Regions from separate parts of the Vibrio sp. YT-19(2023) genome, predicted to be linked through region 1. Evidence: predicted binding sites of a transcription regulator. Region 1 holds the regulator's gene; the other holds the start of a gene.

Region 1 (4,514 bases):
GAAGGGTTACATGGTGGCGTGGTCGATGGCGAGGTTAATGTTGCTCAACATGTGGATTTCTTAATTGGCATGGTGCCGATTGTGAACTTAGAGTGGATCCAAAAATTCGTACGTGACACTCGCGATCGCGGCCATTCGCGTGAAGCGGTAATGGACTCAATCGTGCGATCCATGGACGATTACCTCAACTATATCACTCCGCAGTTTTCTCGTACTCACATCAACTTCCAGCGCGTACCGACCGTTGATACTTCCAACCCACTTAATGCAAAAGGCATCCCTAGTTTGGATGAGAGTTTTGTGGTGATTCGCCTACGCGGTATCAAGAATGTCGACTTCCCATATCTGCTGGCCATGATTGATGGCTCATTCATGTCACGCCACAACACGATTGTCGTACCCGGCGGTAAGATGAGCTTTGCAATGGAGCTCATAGTTCGGCCTATCCTACAACAGCTCATCGAAACAGGGAAAATTGGCTAAAAACCTGCCTGCGAAGATGTTTACTTTTCATACCGTGATCATGTGCACAGTTTTGCTTACAAAATCTCAATCATGGCACGATTAAAATCAAGAAATCGTTTTCGAAAAAGGATACTATTTCTTACCGAAACACAAGAGAGCTTGCAGCATATAAAAAGTGCTCTTATTCTAGTAGGCCTAATTCAGGCTTAGCTAAAATATGGATAGCGCAAGCGTACCCTGCAGAGGAAGTGAGATATTATGGTTCTAGGTAAACCTCAAACCGACCCAACATTAGAGTGGTTTCTTTCACACTGTCATATTCATAAGTACCCTTCAAAGAGCACGCTAATTCACGCGGGCGAAAAGGCAGAAACTTTGTACTACATCGTTAAAGGTTCTGTTGCGGTTCTTATCAAAGACGAAGAAGGTAAGGAGATGATCCTTTCTTACCTAAACCAAGGAGACTTTATTGGTGAACTTGGTCTATTCGAGGAAGACCAAGAGCGCACAGCTTGGGTCCGTGCTAAATCTCCTTGTGAAGTTGCTGAAATTTCTTTCAAGAAGTTCCGTCAGCTTATCCAAGTAAACCCAGACATCCTAATGCGTCTTTCTGCGCAGATGGCTCGTCGTCTTCAAGTAACTAGCCAAAAAGTGGGTGACCTGGCGTTCCTAGACGTAACTGGTCGTATCGCTCAGACGCTTCTGAACCTTGCAAAACAACCAGACGCAATGACTCACCCAGACGGCATGCAAATCAAGATCACTCGTCAAGAAATCGGTCAAATTGTTGGCTGTTCTCGTGAGACAGTAGGTCGTATCTTGAAGATGCTAGAAGAGCAGAACCTAATCTCTGCTCACGGTAAAACCATCGTGGTTTACGGTACTCGTTAATCTCGAACTAGAGTGACACGAACAAAATTATAAAAGCCACCAATGGCAACATTGGTGGCTTTTTATTTGCTCATGACCAAATGAGATAGGGTGCAGCGAACACTAATGAGTAAGCTTAACAGGTTAACCCTAAAACTTAGCCATTCGTACTTTCAAAGATTTTGTCAGCTGAAGCAGCCACGAAACCTGGGTACAAATCACCATTTTCCATCGGATAGCGCTTAGCAAATTCATAAAACCCGCCAGGGATAATTTCAGTGCCTTCGCTAAAACGAACCGCTACTTTATCTGCCATGGTCGATGACTGCTCTAGCAACACCTCAGGAGTGCCCTTCACTTCACCACCATTTTCATTAATGGTAAACCCAGCGGTACGCAGATGATTGTTTACCTGCTTCACTTCTTCATATTCATTGAGCTGGTTAACGCTCACCGTGAAGTGGTTTGCTCCGTAACCATGCGCCGCAAGCCAAGATGCGTACTCACTTTCTTTAGCCAACGTTTGGTAATCAGCAAAGCTTAAATCCCACAAGCGTCCACCATGTAAGAATGCGCTATCGTTCAGCTTGTCAGCATCGACTTGTGCCACCAAATTTTTCACAATCTCTTGTAGCTCAGGCGAGCACTCTTCAACTTTTAGCTCACTAATAAATACTTTAGGTTGCTTCGGATCTGGGTGCTCATAGTGCTTAGCAACTAGCTTTTTGCTTTCGAAAACGTAATCACCACACGCCTTGTAACCAATAGCTACAAATGGCTTAGCTAGAGTTTCAATACCAAGAGGCGCGATATTGAAGGTACGTAAAGCTATATGATCATTAATCAGAGGCTCATCTTCTTGAAGCAGCTGATGCACTTTAGCAGCCGAAGGGCAAAGACGTTGAATGTAATCTTGCCATAGCGATTCAAATAACACATCGGGCGTCATAACGACTCCTTGTTACGAGATGTAGAGTTTAAAGGTAAGCGGAAGTTGGCTGCTCGTTCACAACAAAAGTTGTCCAGAATAATGAACGAGCAACCATCAACCTGTGACGGTAAATGCCAGTCAGTCAACACGCTTTTCCGAGTCTTTGCTCACTTTTCGTGTTCTGCCAACGATCACTACAACCCATACCTAAATGATGCGCCGGCAAGGTGAGCCGCAATGCATAGTTGCGACTCTATTATTAAATCTTATAGCGCTACACCTGGACTCAATGTTGCAGGCAAGACAGTTTCTTGACCTTCCATTGATGCCATTGGGTACGCACAGTAATCTGCTGCGTAGTAAGCGCTTGGGCGCAAGTTACCCGACGCCCCCGGACCACCAAATGGCGCATCACCGCTTGCACCAGTGAGCTGGCGGTTACGGTTCACGATTCCTGCACGAATGTGGTCAACGAAGTATTCCCATTCTTGGTCGTCGGTTGAAACCAAACCAGCAGATAAGCCAAAGCGCGTATCGTTTGCTAGCGCCACGGCTTTGTCTAATCCTTCGTAGCGCACCACTTGCAGAAGTGGGCCGAAGTACTCTTCATCTGGTAACTCAGCAATGTTCGTTACATCAATGATGCCTGGAGAAACAAACGCCGCCTCTCCTGCTTTCGCTTCAATCAAGCTTTCACCGCCAAGAGACTGTAGATTGGCTTGGGCATCAAGAATAAACTTGGCTGCCGCGACCGAAATTTGCGGTCCCATAAATGGCGCAGGTTCTGCAAATGGTTGGTCTACGCGAATATTGCGTGTCGCTTCAACGAGCTTGGTGATAAGCGCATCGCCTTTTTCACCCAATGGCACATACAAACGACGAGCACACGTACAACGCTGCCCAGCACTGATAAACGCTGACTGGATGATGGTGTAAACCGTGGCATCCAAATCACCATATTTATCAGAGATCACCATTGGGTTATTACCCCCCATTTCTAGTGCGAGCATCTTGCCTGGTTGACCCGCAAATTGACGGTGTAATACATGCCCCGTATTCGCGCTACCCGTAAACAGTACGCCATCAATGCCTTTTGCGTCAGCTAGGGCGATACCAGTTTCTTTCGCGCCTTGAACAAGGTTAATCACGCCTTTCGGCAGACCGGCTTCTTCCCATAGCTTCATTGCCAATTCACCCGTCCATGGCGTTTGCTCAGACGGTTTGAAGACTACCGTGTTACCAGCCAGTAGCGCAGGCACAATGTGACCATTTGGTAGGTGGCCTGGGAAGTTGTAAGGACCAAACACCGCCATCACGCCCAATGGGCGGTGGCGCAATACGATTTGGTTGCCTGCTGCTTCACGGCTCGCCTCACCAGTGCGGTCATGATAAGCGCGAATCGAAATGGCAATTTTACCTGCCATGGCTGCTGCTTCAGTGCGCGTTTCCCAAATCGGCTTACCGGTTTCTTTGGCAATCACTTCGGCGATTTTTTCGCTGTTCTCTTTTACTTTCTCCGCAAAAGCCAACACGATTGCCTCACGCTCTGAAAATGGACGCTTTTTCCAGTCAATAAACGCTTCACGCGCTGCAGATACCGCCTGGTTCACCTGCTCTGCCGTTGCACCTTTGCCTTGCCAGATCACTTCTTGGTTGTACGGCGACAGAGACGTAAATGCTTCACCCTGACCTTGTACCCATTCACCTGCAATCCAATGTGTCATTGTTTCTATCCTTAAATTCTGTCGTCTGTTACTGCGGAAGAAGGCGGACGAAATCCCCTTCTTCAACCGAAAGTGCATCCGCAACGTCTGGTGCAATCATCACGCTTTGTGTTTCTGCGTCATACGCCGCTTTAGTGACTGTCGCACGGAAGTTCTCGAAAGATGAATTACACATCAAGAAGTCTTGTGTGCTGGAATGTTCAGAGATTTTGACTTGCGCGCGGAATGAATGACGTACCGACTCAATATTACGCAGATCACACTCAACCGTTGGGCCACCGTCGAAGATGTCGACGTAGCCTCGGTTGGTAAAACCTTCACGCTCAAGCAGCTTCAGCGCTGGACGCGTGTTGTCATGTACTTGACCAATCACGGCTTGCGCTTCTGGGCTGAGAAGATTGATGTAAATAGGCAGTTTCGGCATCAAGTCGGCGATAAAGCCTTTCTTGCCGATACCTGTCAGGTAATCTGCAAGAGTGAAATCGATAGAGAAGAAATGCTCTTGAAGCCATTGCCAGAATGGT
Region 2 (4,514 bases), on a different contig from region 1:
GCACAAAGCGTTCGCGAACCGTTGACTCGTATTCTAAAAGTGTTAGAAAGCCTGACTGAAGGTGATATGACACAGCGTATCGACATTCGCTATAACAACGAATTCAGCCGTGTGAGTGGACACATTAACTCACTCGCCGACAACCTTCACGAGATCTTGGTGAAACTCAACGAAGCGTCAGAAAACCTATCGTCAACCGCGACAACCAACGAATGCACCTCTTCGCAAGCACAAATTAAATTGAGCTCTCAACGCGAACAAACAGCAAACGTCGCTACCGCGATGACAGAAATGTCTCATTCAGTGCAGGAAGTCGCGCAAAGTGCGCAAGGCTCGTTAGAAATGGTGCAACGCGTCGAATCTGCCTCTGAAGAAGGTAGAAATGTTATGAGCAGTAATATCTCAACCATTAATCAACTAGAAACACGTTTGAACGAATCGGTCTCCGCAGTTTCTGAGCTACAAAAAATGAGTGGTCAAATTGGGTCTATCCTTGATGTGATCCGCAACATTGCGGAGCAAACCAACCTACTGGCATTGAACGCGGCAATTGAAGCGGCTCGCGCTGGTGAACAAGGTCGCGGCTTCGCGGTAGTGGCAGATGAAGTACGAGTACTCGCATCAAGAACGACTCAATCAACCACTGAAATTGAATCCATGATCAGTAATCTGCAATCTAGCTCGCAATCGGCGAACCAAGTCATACAAAGCTGTATGAGCGATATGGAGATGTCGGTTGAGCAAGCATCAAAAGCGAACAGCTCAATGGAAGAGATCCAGGCGCTAATCATTGAGATCAGCCAAATGAGTACGCACATTTCACAAGCAGCAGCAGAGCAAAGTGAAACATCAACAGACATTGCTCGCAGTATTGAAGATATCAACAGCATCGCCGATGAAAGTTTCCAAGCCATGTCGAGTATCGCACAAACCAGTGAATCACTGACCCACTTGGCTCATCAGCAAAATGAATTGGTCCACCGCTTTAAGTTATAAATACTTTATAATTAAGAGTATTAATTAGTGCAATCAACTGTATAAGGGCGACTTTTTGTTAAGTCGCCCTTGTTTTTTGTCGGCCATGTCTACATATGATTAATAAGGCCAGCTCATCCCCTTGCACAACTCTTTTCGAGCGGCCTCATAAAAAGGAAAATCTATGGCTGTTCATGTTGGTATTATCGACCAAGACCCAGTGAGATTGGTCACTCCTCTATTAGATAATCGTACGCTAAGCACACATATCGTCTTCATCGGAGACAAGAGCCAGTTAGATATATTTGACCGACTGAGTGCCGTTTTAGATCAACGAGAAATTACTTCTGAATTTTTTGAAATTCCATCCGCTGTTAATACATCTCTGATCAAACAAGCAATTCAAAAACTGGCAAAAGATCTCCATGAACGCGGCGAAGATGTAAAATTGAACGCGAGCTGTGGTCTTCGTCATCGCTTGTTGTCGGTGTACGAAGTTTTCCGTACCTATCGCTGGCCAATTTTTGTGGTTGAGCCTAGTAGCGATAAGCTTTGTTGGTTATACCCTGATGGCAAAGAAGATACCCAAGTCGAAGATCACATTACGATTGCAGATTACCTCACTATCTTTGGTGCACGCGGCGAGTTTCACCACGTTGATTTACCACCTCTTCTTGATAAAAAATTGTATGAACTTGGTGAACGATGGGCCTCAAATGCGCTTGAGCTTGGGCCAGGTCTAGCAACACTTAACTACCTTGCAACCACATGCCGCAAAGAACAAAAGCTTGATGTCGAGCTCTCCGAAAAACAGCAGGGCTACCGTGAGCTCAACATGTTGCTTTCAGATTTAGTAGAAGCAGAAATCGCCACCTATGAGAATGGCGTTTTAACGTTTGCAGATGAAGATGCTCGACGCTTTTCAAACGGTGAGTGGTTAGAAACTTTGGTTCACAGCACCGTGAAGCAAATCCAAGACACCATGCCGACGATCCAAGATCGATCGTTAAATGTTCAGGTTTATCGCAAACTTGGTGAAAGTGAAGTACGCAATGAGTTAGATGTCGCAACAGTTGTAAACAACAAGCTGCACATAATCGAGTGCAAAACCAAAGGCATGAGAGATGACGGCGACGATACTTTATATAAGTTAGAATCGCTTCGCGATCTATTAGGTGGCTTACAAGCGCGCGCAATGTTGGTGAGCTTCCGTCCTCTTCGTCACAATGACATTACTCGTGCTGAAGACTTAGGGCTAGCCCTGATTGGCCCTGATGAGCTTAAAGATTTAAGAACGCACTTAACGGCTTGGTTTAAAGACGCGGGCGGTTCAGACGAGATCTAGTGCCATTAAGAAAAGCTAAAATTCACAACGATAAAAAGCAGCATTAATGCTGCTTTTTTATACCTAAATTTTAGCTGTACGCATTTCTATAAGTAGAAAAAAACCAGAGGTTAGCCTCTGGTTTTTTCTGTTTGTTTAAATGCCAACTATAGCGGCTTAAAGCATTTTACGCGCTGCTTCTACAACCACTTTAATTGAACGCGCTTCCGTCTCTTTCAGAGTTGAATGATCTGGAATCTCTTTTTGTGTACGGTTGATGATAACACCTGCCACACAACCCGCTTTTAAACCAGAGCTCGCACACATTGTTAGCAGTGTTGCAGACTCCATCTCGAAGTTAAGTACGCCCATGTCTTGCCATTCTTGCATAGAGCCTTGGAAACGCTTAACAACACGACCAGAGAACGTATCGTAACGTTCTTGACCAGGGTAGAACGTGTCGCTTGATGCAGTCACACCCATGTGAACTGTAGCGCCAGACTCTTCTACTGCTGCTTTCATTGCGGTTGCTACTTCAAAGTCAGCAACTGCTGGGAATTCCATAGGAGCGAAGTGTAGGCTCGCACCGTCAAGACGAACTGACCCCGTCGTTACGATCATGTCACCCACGTTTACATGTGGTTGAATTGCACCCGTTGTACCAACACGTAGGAAAGTACGAACACCAAGCTGTGCCAATTCCTCAACTGCGATAGAGGTAGAAGGACCACCAATACCTGTAGAACAAACCACAACAGGTTTACCGTCTAACTCTGCACGGTATAGCGTGTATTCACGATGGCTTGCTAGAAATACTGGATTTTCCATTTGTTCTGCGATTTTTTGAACACGCGCTGGGTCACCAGGAATGATCGCTAGAGTCGCACCATTAAGATCAGCTTCAGTAACACCTAAATGGAATACAGCTTGAGACATAAGTCGCTCCTTATTGTGGCTTATTTTATGAACAATAAGCTCATTAATCAGTTATTGGGTACAGATGCACTGTAGCGAACCTTTCACCAACATAGAGTGATCACAATCACAATGACAAAATGTAATGAAAATGAAATTTCAAACAAAACTGGTATTGATCACACTTTAAGGGGCATTATATCATTTTGTTGCATAGCAATGCGTGATTTCAAGGACGAGAAAAACGTCTGATCGCATCAGGTGAATTCGGTTAAAAAAAGCCCGATACACGAATGCCTCGGGCTATTAATGAGTGGGATCAATGGTTAGGTCAGTTATTTGATCTGCTTGGACTCAAAACGAAGTAATCTCAACGCATTCAATGTCACCAGTGCTGTTGCACCACTGTCGGCTAATACAGCAACCCACAACCCAGTAACACCAAGTAAACTTGTCACTAAGAATACACCTTTCAAACCTAGCGCTAACGCGACATTCTGACGAATGTTACTTAGCGTCGCACGCGACAGTTCTATCATGGCAGGTAGCTCAATCAAACGGTTGTGTGTTAACGCCGCATCAGCAGTCTCGAGCGCAACATCCGTACCGCCTCCCATCGCAATACCAATGCTCGAAGCTTTCATGGCTGGAGCATCATTGATACCGTCTCCCACCATCGCAACGGTATGTTGTTGTGATAGTTTCTCGACGTAATGCACCTTGTCTGCAGGTAACAAACTCGCTTTATAATCCAAGCCTATTCTATTTGCCATTGCTTCTGCACTTCTCGGGTTGTCACCCGTTAGCATCACCGACGTGACCCCAAGTTCCTTCAACATTGCGATGGCTTGCTGGGCATCTGAGCGCAATGTATCTTGCCATGCGATCACGCCAATGACCTCGTCATCGTAACGAACAATGACAACCGTTTTACCTTGTTGTTCCAACGTAACCACTTGCTCTTTGGCTTCTTGAGAAAGTGGAAAGTCTGCCTTTGAAGGCGTGACCACTTGGACCATTTTTCCATCGACGTAACCAGTGACACCAGAGCCTACTTGCGCGGTTTTATCCAACGCTTCAGGAATAGTAAGCCCCTGCTCTTGCACTTTGGTAACTAAAGAAACCGCTAGAGGATGACTTGAACCAACCTCGATTGACGCAGTTAGGCTAAGTAACTTGTCTTCATCCATATCAAAAGCAAAGACGTCGGTCACTTCTGGTTTACCTTGCGTCAGTGTCCCAGTTTTATCAAATGCGACAGACTCAACCTTGCCAAGCAACTCAAGCGCCGCTCCACCTT

The links. The regulator CRP, encoded in region 1, controls carbon source genes, mostly activating them, when cyclic AMP is high. The targets are predictions, from matches to a motif close to TGTGANNNNNNTCACA.
Region 2: udp (uridine phosphorylase) is a predicted target of CRP. The motif match lies at 3,331-3,346, and genes of this name have one in related genera.

Annotation. Positions count from the first base shown of each region.
Region 1 is NZ_JAWOQN010000034.1:27,965-32,478, reverse strand. It holds gene R7E78_RS19950 (phosphoribulokinase) at 1-483, shown strand, start outside; gene crp (cAMP-activated global transcriptional regulator CRP) at 724-1,356, shown strand; gene R7E78_RS19940 (DUF1338 domain-containing protein) at 1,493-2,284, opposite strand; gene astD (succinylglutamate-semialdehyde dehydrogenase) at 2,533-3,990, opposite strand; gene astA (arginine N-succinyltransferase) at 4,019-4,514, opposite strand, start outside.
Region 2 is NZ_JAWOQN010000004.1:19,466-23,979, reverse strand. It holds gene R7E78_RS04300 (methyl-accepting chemotaxis protein) at 1-996, shown strand, start outside; gene R7E78_RS04295 (DUF1887 family protein) at 1,160-2,320, shown strand; gene udp (uridine phosphorylase) at 2,477-3,235, opposite strand; gene R7E78_RS04285 (zinc/cadmium/mercury/lead-transporting ATPase) at 3,550-4,514, opposite strand, start outside.